2 regions of the Streptomyces sp. NPDC002619 genome follow, and region 2 is predicted to be linked to the other one. Evidence: riboswitches for the same ligand, from Rfam matches in the RefSeq annotation. Region 2 holds a riboswitch; the other holds the start of a gene.
The links. A riboswitch is a leader RNA that binds a small molecule or an ion and turns the genes downstream of it on or off. The one in region 2 is predicted to bind thiamine pyrophosphate.
Positions count from the first base shown of each region.

Region 1 (7,108 bases), on a different contig from region 2:
CGTGCTGCGCGGTCAGCGCCTGCGGCGGCATCGCGTCCAGCTGCTCGGCGCTCAGACCCGCGCGGGCGTGACGCACGTAGGCGAGCAGCGCTACGGCGTCGTGCGGCCGGATCTCCGGCGTGCGCGCGGTGGCGGCGGCGACCAGTTCGTCCAGCTCGTACGCCGTCCCCGGCACGGTGGCCGAGGGCGGCGGCACGTCCTCGTGGAGGTGCTTGTAGAGCACGGCGGCGGGGGAGTCCCCGTCGTGCGGCTTCTGTCCGGTCAGCATCTCGTACAGCACCACACCGCACGCGTACACGTCGACGCGCGGATCGGCGGTCCCGCTCTCGATCTGCTCGGGCGCGAGGTACGACACGGTCCCGAGGACAGCGCCCGTCGTACTGGTCACGGTGTCCACCGACCGCACGAGCCCGAAGTCGGCCACCTTGACCCGGCCGTCGTCCCCTATCAGCACGTTCTCTGGCTTCATGTCCCGGTGCACGAAGCCGGCGCGGTGTGCGGCGCCCAGCGCGGCGAGCACCGGCTCCAGGATGTCCAGCGAGGCCCGCGGCTGCAGCGCCCCGCGCTCACGCAGCACGTCGCGCAGGGTGCACCCGGCGATGTACTCCATGGCTAGATACACGTACGACCCGTCGGTCCCCTGGTCGAAGACCTGCACGACGTTGGGGTGGGCGAGCCGCGCGACGGACTTCGCCTCCCGTATGAACCGCTCCACGAACGCCCCGTCCGCCGCCAGCGTCGGATGCATCACCTTGAGCGCGAGGATCCGGTCCAGTCGGGTGTCCAGGGCCCGGTAGACCGTGGCCATCCCGCCGACGGCGATCCGCGCGTCGACGCGATAACGGCCGTCGAGCACCTGCCCGACGAGAGGGTCCTGAAGGGTCATATCCACGCAGGCGAGTCTACGAGCGCCGACTGACACCCTCACCCGCTTCCACCGCGACAGCAGCGGTACTGCAGCCGACCTGTGACGCGAAGCACGCGAACCGGTGAAGCTCGCGGCACGAACCTGCAGCCGCCGATGGCCCCGAACCCCCACAGGAAATGTCAAGCTCTTGGCCGACACCAAACGGGTGGTGCGCGGCTGGGAGACAAAACGGGACTGCGACCCCGCTCAGAACGCAGGTCGCTCGGGGTCCAACACGGCCAGGCCCGCCGCAGGCGATGATGCGGACGCGAAATGTCGCCGGGGAATCCGCCCCGCCAGCCGAGCCAACCGCCCCGCCTCCACCGCGTGCCGCATCGCCGAGGCCATCACCTCCGGCTCCTGCGCCCGCGTCACGGCCGACGCCAGCATCACCCCCGAACACCCCAGCTCCATGGCCAACGCCACATCGGACGCCGTACCGGCCCCCGCGTCCAGAATCACCGGCACACGCGCGTGCTCGACGATCAGCTGGAAGTTGTGCGGATTGCGGATCCCCAGCCCCGATCCGATCGGCGACCCGAGCGGCATGACGGCCGCACACCCCGCGTCCTCCAGCTTCCGCGCGAGCACGGGGTCGTCGTTCGTGTACGGCAGCACCGTGAACCCGTCGTCGACCAGCGTCTCCGCCGCGTCCAGCAGCTCGATCGGATCCGGCAGCAGGGTCCGCTCGTCGGCGATGACCTCCAGCTTGATGAGATCGGTGCCCAGCGCCTCCCGCGCCAGCCGGGCCGTCAGCACTGCCTCGCCCGCCGTGAAGCAGCCCGCCGTGTTCGGCAGCACCCGCACGCCGAGCTTCTCGAGGACCGACAGCACGGACCCGTGCACCCCGGGATCGACGCGCCGCATCGCGACGGTCGTCAGCTCCGTGCCGGAGGCGACCAGCGCCCGTTCCAGCACGTCGAGGCTGGGCGCACCGCCCGTACCCATGATCAGGCGGGACGAGAAGGACGTACCGCCGAGGACGAAGGGATCGTCGGCCATGGTTCAGCCTCCTTGGACGGCGGTGAGGACTTCGACGCGGTCACCCTCGCGCAGGGCCGTGGACGGCCACTCCGCGCGCGGGACGACGGTTTCGTTGAGCGCGGCGGCGACCCCGGAGGGCGCCGCGGTGAGGGTCTTCACGAGGGCGTCGAGCGCCGTGCCGGGCGCGATCTCACGGCGCTCCCCGTTGACCGAGATGGTGAGAGGGACGCTCATGCGGGCTGCTCCGTGAGTACGGCGCCGAAGCGCTTCGGCGTGAAGGGGCGGGCCTCCTCGGGGAGCTCCCCGGTGGCCAGGACGTGCGCCATGGCGTCGCCGGTGACCGGCGTGAGCAGCACGCCGTTGCGGAAGTGCCCGGTGGCCAGCAGCAGCCCGTCGAGTCCGGTCGGCCCGAGCAGCGGCGCGTTGTCGGGGGAGCCCGGCCGCAGCCCCGCCCGCGTCTCGGTCAGCGGCAGTTCGGTGATCCCCGGAATCAGCTCGTGCGCGTCCCGCAGCAGCTCGTACACGCCCCCCGCGGTCACCGTGGTGTCCCAGCCCAGTTCCTCGCTGGTGGCGCCGACGACTAGCTCGCCGTTCTCCCGGGGCACCAGGTAGACCTGGCTGCCGCGCACCACGGCCCGCACGGTCCGGCTCAGGAACGGCGCGTACCGCTTCGGCACCGTCAGCCGCAGCACCTGCCCCTTCACGGGCCGTACGGGCGGCAGCACCTCGTCCGGCACCCCCGCGAGCCGTCCGCTGAGGCTGCCCGCCGCGAGGACCACATGGTCGGCGTCCAGCTCCGTACCGTCCGCCGTGGTGACACCGGCCGCCCGCTCCCGTACGACACGCAACCGCTCCACCCACGCGCGGTGGAACACCACCCCAGCCCGCTCGCACGCGGACACCAGCGCCGCCGACAGCCGCCGCGGGTCGATCTGGTGGTCGCCGTCCACCCGCAGCCCGCCGCGCACACCTGGCGCCAGCATCGGCTCAAGACGGCGGCAGTCACGGCCGGACAGCCACTCGGAGTCCAGCTCCGACCGCTGCTGCAGGGCGTGCAGTTCGCGCAGATGGGCGCGGTCGTCGGCGTCCAGCGCCACGGCGAGCGTGCCGCACCGGCGGTAGCCGAGGTCGTGGCCGGTCAGCTCGGTGAGCTCGGCCGCGAAGTCCGGATAGCGGCGGGCCGACTCCAGGTTGAGGCCGAGCAAAGTCTGCTCGCCGTAGTGCAGTTCTGTGACCGCGGCCAGCATCCCGGCGGCCACCTGGGCGGCGCCGCCGCCCGGTTCGGGGTCCACGACGGCCGTCGCGAACCCGCGCTGCGCGGCGCGCCAGGCCGTGACCAGGCCGATGATTCCGCCCCCGATGACGAGGACGTCTGATGTACGTGACGACATGGGCGTCCAGCCCCTCCCTTCGCCGGCATGACCCGGATCAGGTTCGTACGGTCGGAGGCCGCCAGCCTCCCTCTCAGCCCGGTGCGTCCGGGCTCCCGCGAGTGCTTGTACGTGGGCCACCCTAGCCCTTGGCCCGACGGCTCTGTAAGGGCACCACCCGGCTACCGGCCGGGAGCCCGGCCGCTGTGCAACACGTCACCGCACGCGCCACCTGACTGACTGTTTGTCAGTTGTCTATGGTGATCAGGTGAGCGAGCAGACGCAGCAACGAGGCACGTCACAGGCGCGGCGCGTGGTCGTCGTCGGAGCGGGCATGGCCGGGGTGCAGACCGCGGTCGCCCTGCGGGAACAGGGCTTCAAGGGCACCGTCACGCTGATCGGCGCCGAACCCCACCAGCCGTACGACCGGCCGCCGCTGTCCAAGGCCGTGCTGCTCGGCAAGGCCGAGGGCTCCGCCTTCGACGTCGACTTCGAGGCACTCGGCATCGACGTCCGGCTGGGCAGCGAGGCGCTGGGCGTGCGCCCGGCCGACCATGAACTGGACACCGAAGCGGGACCGGTGCCGTACGACGTCCTGGTCCTCGCGACTGGTGCCGAACCGATCCGCCTGCCCGGCGCGGAGGGCGTCCCCGGGGTGCATCTGCTGCGCACCCTGGACGACGCCGAGCGGCTGCGGCCGGTGCTCGCCCGGCAGCACGACATCGTGGTTGTCGGCGCGGGCTGGATCGGCGCCGAGTTCGCCACGGCGGCCCGTGAGGCGGGCTGCGCGGTGACGGTCATCGAGGCCGCCGACCGGCCGCTCGCGGGCGCGCTGCCGGCCGAGGTGGCCGCGCCGATGACCGCCTGGTACGCCGACAGCGGCACCGAACTGCGCACCCACGCGCGCGTGGAGCGCATCGAACCCGGTGAGGTCGTCCTCGACGACGGCTCGCGGCTGCCCGCGGGAGCCGTCGTCGTCGGCGTCGGCGCCCGCCCCGCCACGGCCTGGCTGTCCGGCTCCGACATCGAACTGGGCGCGCACGGCGAGGTCGTGGCCGACGACCACCTGCGCACCTCCGTACCGGACGTGTACGCGGTCGGCGACTGCGCCTCCTTCCCTTCGGGCCGCTACGGCGAACGGCTGCTCGTGCACCACTGGGACAACGCCCTCCAGGGGCCGCGCACGGTCGCGGCGAACATCGTCGGCGACGCCTCGGCCGTCTACGACCCGGTGCCGTACTTCTGGTCCGAGCAGTTCGGCCGTTTCGTCCAGTACGTCGGTCATCACGCGGCGGCCGACACGCTCCTGTGGCGCGGCGACCCGGCCGGGCCCGCCTGGTCCGTCTGCTGGCTGCGCGGGGACCGGCTGGTCGCTCTGCTGGCGGTGGGCCGGCCGCGGGACCTGGCGCAGGGGCGGCGGCTGATCGAGGCGGGTACGCCGATGGACCCACGGCTGCTGGCGGACCCGGCCCGGCCGCTGAAGGAAGCCACCGCTTGACGAACATGACGCGCGTGACCAGAAAAGTCCCGGTTTGGCGGGGCCCGACTTCCGACTGTCAGTCCGGGATGGCACGCTGTTTCCGTGACCGAGATTGACGCAAAAATCGATGCTCTCGTCCCCGCCTGGCTCACCCTCCCCGACATCGCAGAGATGCTGGACGTCGAGGTGACGCGTGTGCGGCAGCTGGTCAAGGAGGGCCAGCTCATCGCCGTACGCCGTGGCGAGAACCGGGCGCTGCACGTCCCCGCCGCCTTCATCGACGGGGACAAGGTCGTCAAGGGCCTGTCCGGGACCCTGACGCTCCTGCGGGACGACGGCTTTTCCGACGAAGAGATGCTGGAGTGGCTCTTCACCCCCGACCCCAGCCTGCCCGGCACTCCCGCCCAGGCCCTGAGCGAGAACCGCGGCACGGAGGTGAAGCGCCGCGCCCAGGCGCTCGCCGTCTGACCCGAACACCGTCCGGCGTCCGGGCCGTGGCCCTCAGGGGCCACGGCCGTGGACGGGTGCGGCCTGGGGTCCGCAGCCCGACCGAGGCCCGTGGTCCGCGCGGCCGACTACGCTCACGGCAGCCCTACGCCATTCACGCCACGTACGTCACCGACAACGCACCGAAACCGGGGGGACGCACCGTATGTCCGACACAGGCACCGCCACCACCGCCCGCGCCCGGCTCGCCGACGCCCGCGTCTACCTCTGTACCGACGCCCGCAAGCGGCAGGGCGACCTCGCCGACTTCCTGGACGCGGTCCTGGCCGGCGGCGTCGACATCGTGCAGCTGCGTGACAAGGGCATGGAGGCGGGCGAGGAGCTGGAGCACCTCGCGGTCTTCGCCGAGGCCTGCGCCCGGCACGGCAAGCTGCTCGCGGTCAACGACCGCGCCGACATCGCCCGCGCCGCCGGCTCCGATGTGCTCCACCTCGGCCAGGGCGACCTCCCGGTCCCCGCGGCCCGCGCGATCCTCGGCGACGGCGTCCTGATCGGCCGCTCCACCCACGCCGAGTCAGAGGCCGCCGCGGCTGCCGCCCAGGAGGGCGTCGACTACTTCTGCACCGGCCCGTGCTGGCCGACCCCCACCAAGCCCGGCCGGCACGCGCCCGGCCTCGGCCTGGTCCGGTACGCCGCCTCCCTGGACACCGACCGCCCCTGGTTCGCCATCGGCGGCATAGACCTCGGCAACCTCGACGAGGTGCTCGACGCGGGCGCCCGCCGAGTGGTCGTCGTCCGCGCGATCACGGAGGCCGACGACCCGGGAGCGGCGGCGGCGGAGTTCGCCAAGCGACTGCGTCAGGCGTAGGCCCCTGGGCCTCGCGTAGACGCCGTGCGTCGGCGGCTTGTCCAAGGGGTGAACAATAAGTCGGCAAATCGGGCAAATCCCCGGCGTCCGGTTGGGGGACTGCTCACCCATGGCTAACCTGCCGGTATGGCCCTTGGCACCGCATCCACCAGGACCGATCGCGCGCGCACTGTGCGTGACATCCTCGGCACTGGCAAGACGACATACTCGTTCGAGTTCTCGGCGCCGAAGACCCCCAAGGGCGAGCGGAGCCTGTGGAGCGCGCTGCGCCGGGTCGAGGCAGTGGCCCCCGACTTCGTCTCCGTGACGTACGGCGCCGGCGGTTCCACCCGAGCGGGCACGGTCCGGGAGACCCAGCAGATCGTCGCCGACACGACGCTCACCCCGGTTGCCCACCTCACCGCGGTCAACCACTCCGTCGCCGAACTGCGCAACATCATCGGCCAGTACGCGGACGCCGGGATCCGCAACATGCTCGCCGTCCGCGGCGACCCGCCCGGCGACCCCATGGCCGAGTGGGTGGCGCACCCCGAGGGACTGGCGTACGCGGCCGAACTCGTCGAACTCATCAAGGAGTCGGGCGACTTCTGCGTGGGCGTCGCCGCCTTCCCCGAGATGCATCCGCGCTCCAGGGACTGGGACACGGACGTCGCGCACTTCGTCGACAAGTGCCGTGCGGGCGCCGACTACGCCATTACGCAGATGTTCTTCCAGCCGGAGTCGTATCTGCGCCTGCGCGACCGGGTCGCCGCCGCGGACTGCCGGACCCCGGTCATTCCCGAAGTCATGCCGGTCACGAGCGTGAAGATGCTGGAGCGGCTGCCCAAGCTCAGCAACGCCGTATTCCCGGACTCCCTGAAAGAGCGGATCCTCACAGCCAAGGACGATCCTGCGGCGGTACGCTCCATCGGTATCGAGTTCGCCACGGAGTTCTGCGCACGGTTGCTCGCCGAGGGAGTGCCTGGTCTGCACTTCATCACGCTCAACAACTCCACGGCAGCGCTGGAAATCTACGAGAACCTCGGTCTGCACCACCCACCGCAGGCCTAGAC
Region 1 is NZ_JBIAQV010000005.1:254,249-261,356, reverse strand. Features, by position in the region: gene pknB (Stk1 family PASTA domain-containing Ser/Thr kinase) at 1-892, opposite strand, end outside; gene ACFYXB_RS12250 (thiazole synthase) at 1,115-1,909, opposite strand; gene thiS (sulfur carrier protein ThiS) at 1,913-2,125, opposite strand; gene thiO (glycine oxidase ThiO) at 2,122-3,282, opposite strand; TPP riboswitch at 3,280-3,391, opposite strand; gene ACFYXB_RS12235 (NAD(P)/FAD-dependent oxidoreductase) at 3,530-4,759, shown strand; gene ACFYXB_RS12230 (Rv2175c family DNA-binding protein) at 4,844-5,209, shown strand; gene thiE (thiamine phosphate synthase) at 5,394-6,056, shown strand; gene metF (methylenetetrahydrofolate reductase [NAD(P)H]) at 6,183-7,106, shown strand.
Region 1: it holds a riboswitch for thiamine pyrophosphate, as region 2 does, so the genes downstream of both, thiO (glycine oxidase ThiO) here and ACFYXB_RS34980 (thiamine ABC transporter substrate binding subunit) in region 2, are expected to answer to the same signal.

Region 2 (7,108 bases):
TGGTCCGTCCTCCGGTTGGAGGTGGACGGCGACATGGGTGCCCTTGAAGGTGCGGGCGGTCACCGTGCAGCGCAGGCCCTCCGCGGCCGGTACGAGACGGACCCCGGCCGGCCGTACGAGGAGGTTGCGCGTGCCCTGGGGTGCGCCCTCCGGTACCGGGAGCTTGCCCCACGGCGTGATGGCGACCCCGTCCGCGACCGTGGCCGGTACGACGTTGTCGAAGCCGAGGAAGCGGGCCACGAAGACGTCGGCGGGCCGCTGCCACACCTCAAGTGGCGTGCCGGACTGAGCGATCCTCCCGTCTCGCATCACCACCACCCGGTCGGCCAGCGCGAACGCCTCACCCTGGTCGTGTGTCACGGCGAGCACCGTGGTGCCCAACCGGCCGAACAATTCCCGGAGTTCGACCACAAGGCGCTCGCGCAGCGAGCGGTCCAGCTGGCCGAGGGGTTCGTCCAGCATCAGCAGCCGCGGCCGGGGTGCCAGAGCCCGGGCCAGCGCCACGCGCTGCTGCTCACCGCCGGAGAGCCCGGCGACCGCCCGCCGAGCGGCACCCGGCAGCCCCACCAGCTCCAGCAACTCCCCTACGTCGTCAGCCTGTTGCGCCTTTGAGGCGCCCTGCATCCGCAGCCCGAACGACACATTGCCGCCCACATCCCGCTGCGGGAACAGCTGGTGGTCCTGGAACATCAGCCCGACGCCCCGCTTGTGCGCGGGAACTCCCGACTGGTCCCGTCCGTCGAGCAAGACCCGCCCGCCGGACAGGGGCTGCAGCCCGGCCACCGCCCTGAGCAGCGTGGACTTGCCGCTGCCGCTGGGCCCGAGCACACACACGATCTCGTGCTCGGCGACCGAGAGGTCCACGGCGTCGAGCACGGCCCGCCCGCCGAAGCGCACGGTCGCGGCCTCCAGGCTCAGCAGCATCAGAACTCCCCTGTCCGGTCGGTCCGCAGCCGCTCGAGCACCAGCAGCGCCACCGCGCACACCACCATCAGAATCGTCGACAGGGCCATCGCCTGCCCGTAGTTGAGGTCGCCGGGCCGGCCCAGCAGCCGCGCCACGGCGACGGGCAGCGTCGGGTTGTCGGGCCGCGCGATGAACACGGTCGCGCCGAACTCCCCGAGCGACACGGCGAAGGCGAATCCGGCCGCGACCAGCAGCGCCCGGCGCACCAGCGGCAGGTCGACCTCCCGCCACACGCGCCAGGGCGACGCCCCGAGCACGGCCGCCGCCTCCCGGAGCCGTCCGTCCACCGCGCGCAGCACAGGCAGCATGGTCCGTACGACGAAGGGCGCGCCGACCAGCGCCTGGGCGAGCGGCACCAGCAGCCAGGACTGGCGCAGGTCGAGCGGCGGTTCGTCGAGCGCGATGAGGAAGCCGAAGCCGACGGTCACGGCGGATACGCCGAGCGGCAGCATGAGCAGCGCGTCGAAGCCCCGTACGATCCGGCCGGCGTCCCGGCGGGCCAGCGCGGCGGCGGCGAGAGAGCCGATCAGCACGGCGATCACGGTGGCGGCGACGGCGTACTGGAGCGAGGTCCCGATCGCGGTGATCGGCGCGACCAGGAACGTACCGCCGTCCTCACGCGTGAGCGCCCGGTAGTAGCCGAATCCGGGCGCGTCCAGAGACCGCCCGACCAGCACGGCCAGCGGCAGGACCAGGAGCACGGCGATGGTGGCGAGGACCCCGGCCAGCAGCGACCACTGCCCTGCACCGCGCGGCCGGCGTGCCGTCACCGACGCGTCCACCAGCCGCAGCGCGCTCTCCCGCCGCCGTACCGTCCACGCGTGCACGGCGAGGATCGCGCCGACCGCGACGAACTGGACGAGGGTGAGGACCGCGGCCGTGGAGAGGTCGAAGATCTCGGAGGTCTCCCGGTAGATCTCCACTTCGAGGGTGGAGAAGGTGGGGCCGCCGAGGATCTGCACCACGCCGAAGGAGGTGAAGGTGAACAGGAACACCATCAGCGCGGCGGCGGCCACGGCGGGCGCGAGGGCCGGGAGGGTGACCCGGCGCCAGGCGCTCAGCGGCGAGGCACCCAGCATCCGCGCGGCCTCCTCCTGGCGCGGATCGAGCTGCGACCACAGGCCGCCCACCGTCCGGACGACGACCGCGTAGTTGAAGAAGACGTGCGCCAGCAGGATGGCCCACACGGTGGTGTCGAGCCGTATGCCCCACCACGCGTCAAGGAGTCCGCCCCGCCCGACGAGCGCGAGGAACGCCGTACCGACGACGACCGTCGGCAGCACGAACGGCACGGTGACGACGGCCCGCAGCACCTGCTTGCCCGGGAAGTCCAGGCGCGCGAAGACATAGGCCGCGGGCAGCGCGACGAGCAGGGTGAGCGCGGTGGAGGCGAGCGCCTGCCAGGTGGTGAACCACAAGACGTGCCGGATGTCCGACTGCGTCACGACGTCGGCGATCCGCCCCAACTGCCAGGCCCCGTCGACCTTCAGACCGCGGGCGACGATCGCGGTGACGGGGTAGGCGAAGAAGACGGCGAAGAACGCGACGGGCCCGGCCATGAGGGCCAGCCGCGCCGCGCTCCCCGCGCGCCCCTGGTGAGGGGCTACTTCAGTACGAGCGAGGTCCACGACTTGACCCACTGGTCACGGTTGGCGGCGATCTCGTCGGCGGGCAGGGTCTCGGGATCCTTGGCCTGCGGGCCGTACTTCACGAACTCCGCCGGCACCGACGCGGTCTCCCGCACCGGGTAGACGAACATGTTGAGCGGCATGTCGTCCTGGAACTCCATGCTGATCAGGAAGTCGAGGAGCGCCTTGCCGCCCGCGCTGTTCTTCGCGTTGCTCAGCAGACCCGCGTACTCGATCTGCCGGAAGCAGGTGCCGGTGGCCACGCCGGTCGGGGCGGTGGTGGGCTTCGGGTCGGCGTAGATGACCTCGGCGGGCGGCGAGGAGGCGTACGAGACGACGAGCGGCCTGTCGCCGTTGGCCTTCTTGCCGCCGGCCGAGCCGGAGAACTCCTCGTCGTAGGCCTGCTCCCAGCCGTCGACGACCTTGACGCCGTTGGCCTTGAGCTTCGTCCAGTAGTCCTGCCAGCCCTCGTCACCGAACTTCGCGGCGCTGCCCAGCAGGAAGCCGAGGCCCGGCGAGGACGTGGCGGCGTTCTCAGTGACGAGGAGGTTCTTGTACTCGGGCTTGACGAGGTCGTCGAAGGTCTGCGGCGGGGTCAGCTTGTGCTTGCTGAAGTACGCTTTGTCGTAGTTGACGCAGATGTCGCCGGTGTCGATCGGCGTCACCCGGTGCTTGTCCTCGTCGACGCGGTACTGGCGCACGATCTGGTCGGAGCCCTTGGGCTCGTACGACTGGAACAGCCCGTTGTCGAGCGCCCGGGACAGCAGGGTGTTGTCGACGCCGAAGAAGACGTCGCCCTGCGGGTTGTCCTTGGTCAGGATGGCCTTGTTGACGGCCTGACCGGCGTCGCCGTCCTTCAGGACCCTGACCTTGTAGCCGGACTTCTTCTCGAAGTCCTGGAGCACGTTCTTCGAGACGGCCCACGAGTCGTGGCTGACGAGGGTGACGGTCTTGGACTCCGTGGCGCCCTTGTCGTCCGTCGAACCGCACGCGGACAGCGTGACGAGACCGAGCCCGACGGCGACGGCCACGAGGGTCTTGTTGTGCACTGGTTGTCCTCCTGGGATGGACCAGGAAGAGACGCGGCCCTGCCCGGCATCCGTGAGGGACGCCGGGCAGGGCGCAACAGCTCGAGTGATGACCGAACTTCCTACCCAGAATGACCTGGGCGAGGTTCAGAGGGTCTGCGGCCCGATTGCCGCACTCTCAGCGCTGTGGCGCTCCCCTGTCGGAATATGAAGGTGTGGTGGTACGACACCAAGACGTACCGACGCCCAGACTACCGCTCGGTGGCCGCGAGCTGACCACAGGCTCCGTCGATCTCCTGACCACGGGTGTCCCGGACGGTCACCGGTACCCCGTGCGCCGCGATGGCCTCGACGAAGGCCTTCTCGTCCTCGGGCCGGGAGGCGGTCCACTTGGAGCCCGGTGTCGGGTTGAGCGGGATCAGGTTGACGTGCACGGGCTTGCCCCGCAGCAGCCGGCCCAGCCGGTCGCCGCGCCAAGCCTGGTCGTTGATGTCCCGGATCAGCGCGTACTCGATGGAAAGCCGGCGCCCGGACCGGGCGGCGTATTCAAGCCCCGCGTCGAGCACCTCGCGCACCTTCCAGCGCGTGTTCACGGGGACGAGGGTGTCGCGCAGCTCGTCGTCGGGCGCGTGCAGCGAGATGGCGAGCCGGCACTTGAAGCCCTCGTCGGTGAACCGGTGGATCGCCGGGACGAGACCGACCGTCGACACGGTGATACCGCGCTGCGACAGCCCGAGCCCGTCCGGCTCGGGGTCGGTGAGGGCGCGGATGGCGCCGACGACCCGCTTGTAGTTGGCGAGCGGTTCGCCCATGCCCATGAAGACGATGTTGGACAGCCGAGCGGGCCCGCCCGGGACCTCGCCGTCCCTGAGGGCGCGCATCCCGTCCACGATCTGGTGCACGATCTCGGCGGTGGACAGGTTCCGGTCGAGCCCGGCCTGCCCGGTGGCGCAGAAGGGGCAGTTCATGCCGCACCCGGCCTGCGAGCTGATGCACATCGTCACCCGGTCCGGATACCGCATCAGCACCGACTCGACGAGCGTCCCGTCGAACAGCCGCCACAGCGTCTTGCGCGTGGTGCCCTGGTCGGTGGACAGATGCCGGACGACCGTCATCAGGTCCGGCAGCAGCGCCTCCTGGAGCTTGCCGCGCGACCCGGCGGGGATGTCGGTCCACTCGGCCGGGTCGTGCGCGTACCGCGCGAAGTAGTGCTGCGAGAGCTGCTTGGCTCGGAACGGCTTCTCGCCGATCGCGGCCACCGCCTCCTTGCGCTCGGCGGGCGACAGGTCGGCGAGATGCCGCGGCGGCTTCTTGGCTCCGCGCGGCGCGACAAAGGTGAGTTCTCCGGGCTTCGGCATAACCCTTCCAGTGTCGCAGATCAACTCCACCAGCCCAGGCCAGAGCGGGGTGGGGGCGATCACCCACGGGTGCCGTCTGCCAGCTTTGGTCGACCTCGCACGGCCCAGGGACGGCCCAGGAGACTGCCCGCTCGTCGCCGACGTGATCGAGATCGCGCCCGCTCTGAGCCGTCACTCGAGCGGCTGGAGAGCAACCCGGAGCTGCTCGCTGTAGAGCCAGGTGAAGGTGCGGTCCGGTTCGAGATGGGCGTCTCCCCAATGGATGGCGTGGATGCCGTTCTCCGGGTCGGCCGTGAAGAACAGACAGACGAGCTTGGTGGAGGCTCCAAGCGCCTCGAACGTCTCGTGCAGCTCCTCGTACTCCTCCGTAGTCAGGTCGTTATCGAGAGTGAAAAGCCCTTCTTGAGGCTGTGGCCCGTGCCCCAGGAGCATCCGGCGACGCGTAGGGGAAGCGTTGGAAGCCAACCGGGCACGATCAAGGGGCCTCGGACGGTCGGCGTACTTGAACGGGAACAGCGCGTAGTCGTTGATGACGGCGTACTCGTACCCACGCACATCCCGCACGGCTTCCTCCAGCTCCCGCGCCGTGTCCGCCAGGTTCTCCCGTACCGCCTCCGCCAAGGTGGCTCCGTATGGACTGCGCTTCTTCAACCGGGCCGCCAGATGCACGGCGTGAGCTCGCGCGTGCGCCCTGGCCAGTTGCACCGGAACCGCGGCAGCAAGCCCGCCGGCACGCTGCCCGAACCGCTCTACCGCCCAATCCGACGGCACAATCCGATCCTCACCTGACGCAGACATGCAGCGCCCCTCCCCCGGTAACCCCGCCTCTCAACTGTTTGACACGTACACGAAGTGCCCACAAGAGAGCGATCCGGCCATACGAGACAGAAGGAGCGCTGCTCGCAAGGCAGTAGGCATGGCGAGCCGTAGATCGAGACCCGGAGGCCTTGGTCGGCCCTTTTATGACGTGCGGCAGAGCCGGTCGCGGTGCACACTTCTTCGCCGTGGAGATCATCAAGGGCGAGCTGCGACGCCTTCAGTCCGGTCTCGGGGCCGATGACGGCCGACAGCAGCCGTTTCTCGTGCGTGTCCGGTTCACCGCCGAGGATCCGGCGCGGGTCATCACGAATGCTCGCGCTGTGCTGGCGTGTGCGGTCCAGCAGACGGGTGACTGGCCGGCGCTCGAGCGATGGTCGGAGCTGTTGCCGACGGGGTTCGTGCAGCGCTGCGCGCCTGAGCCTGCGGAGCCGGAGCCCGGCCGGCCATTCGATGCCGAGGCCTGGCTGCAGAAGTGGCGGGCGATGACGCCCAAGCAGAAATCAGCGTTCAGCCAAGGGCCTTGGACACTGTCGGGCTGGCTCTACTACTTCGACCCGACCGATGAGGGCATGGGCGACGACCGCAGCTGGTGGTGGTGGGACGCTGGGTCCGATGAGCCGGGCAACGGCTGGGTTGAGGTGGCCACCACCGGCTGGCCGTTCGGCAGCGGTTCGCTGTCCTGGCTGATGAAAGCCAGCGGTGGCAGGGACCTCGATTATGGGTCCTGACCTACAGGAGCATTCAGGGACATCCGCCTTGTAAGTTCGATCCGGGATAACTGCGGGCCTGGAGCGCTACGGCTGCATGACTGCAACTACTCCGCCGGCAACCGCGGCGATCCGGTGGTGTCCGCTGCCGTTGATGTCAGGCGTAGATGTCAGCCTGCCCTCGATGCCGTGGTCGCTCGCATTGCTCGTTCGGGTGCGTACCTCATGCAGGTTCTAGCCCAGGTGTCCAGGCTTGACCTCGTGATGTTGTCTCCTCGTGAAGGTGAAAGAACATGCCGACGTACGTCGCCTTGCTGAGCTGGACCGATCAAGGGGTCCGAAACTACAAGGACACCGCAAAGCGCGCCGAGACCTTCGGCTCAGCGATACAGAAGCTTGGGGCGAAGCTCCTCAGTATCTACTGGACCGTCGGTCCATACGACCTCGTGGCCATCGTCGAGGCGCCCGACGACGAAACTGCCACAGCAGCACTCCTGCAGCTCGATGGGGTAGGCAACGTCCGTTCCACGACTCTGCGAGCCTTCGGCCGAGAGGAGATGGAGCGCATCATCGCCAAAACGACTGGCTGACGATCTCTGACC
Region 2 is NZ_JBIAQV010000034.1:76,829-83,936, forward strand. Features, by position in the region: gene ACFYXB_RS34970 (ABC transporter ATP-binding protein) at 1-924, opposite strand, end outside; gene ACFYXB_RS34975 (ABC transporter permease) at 924-2,525, opposite strand; gene ACFYXB_RS34980 (thiamine ABC transporter substrate binding subunit) at 2,570-3,643, opposite strand; TPP riboswitch at 3,724-3,831, opposite strand; gene rlmN (23S rRNA (adenine(2503)-C(2))-methyltransferase RlmN) at 3,874-4,980, opposite strand; gene ACFYXB_RS34990 (hypothetical protein) at 5,152-5,601, opposite strand; gene ACFYXB_RS34995 (hypothetical protein) at 5,985-6,527, shown strand; gene ACFYXB_RS35000 (GYD domain-containing protein) at 6,800-7,096, shown strand.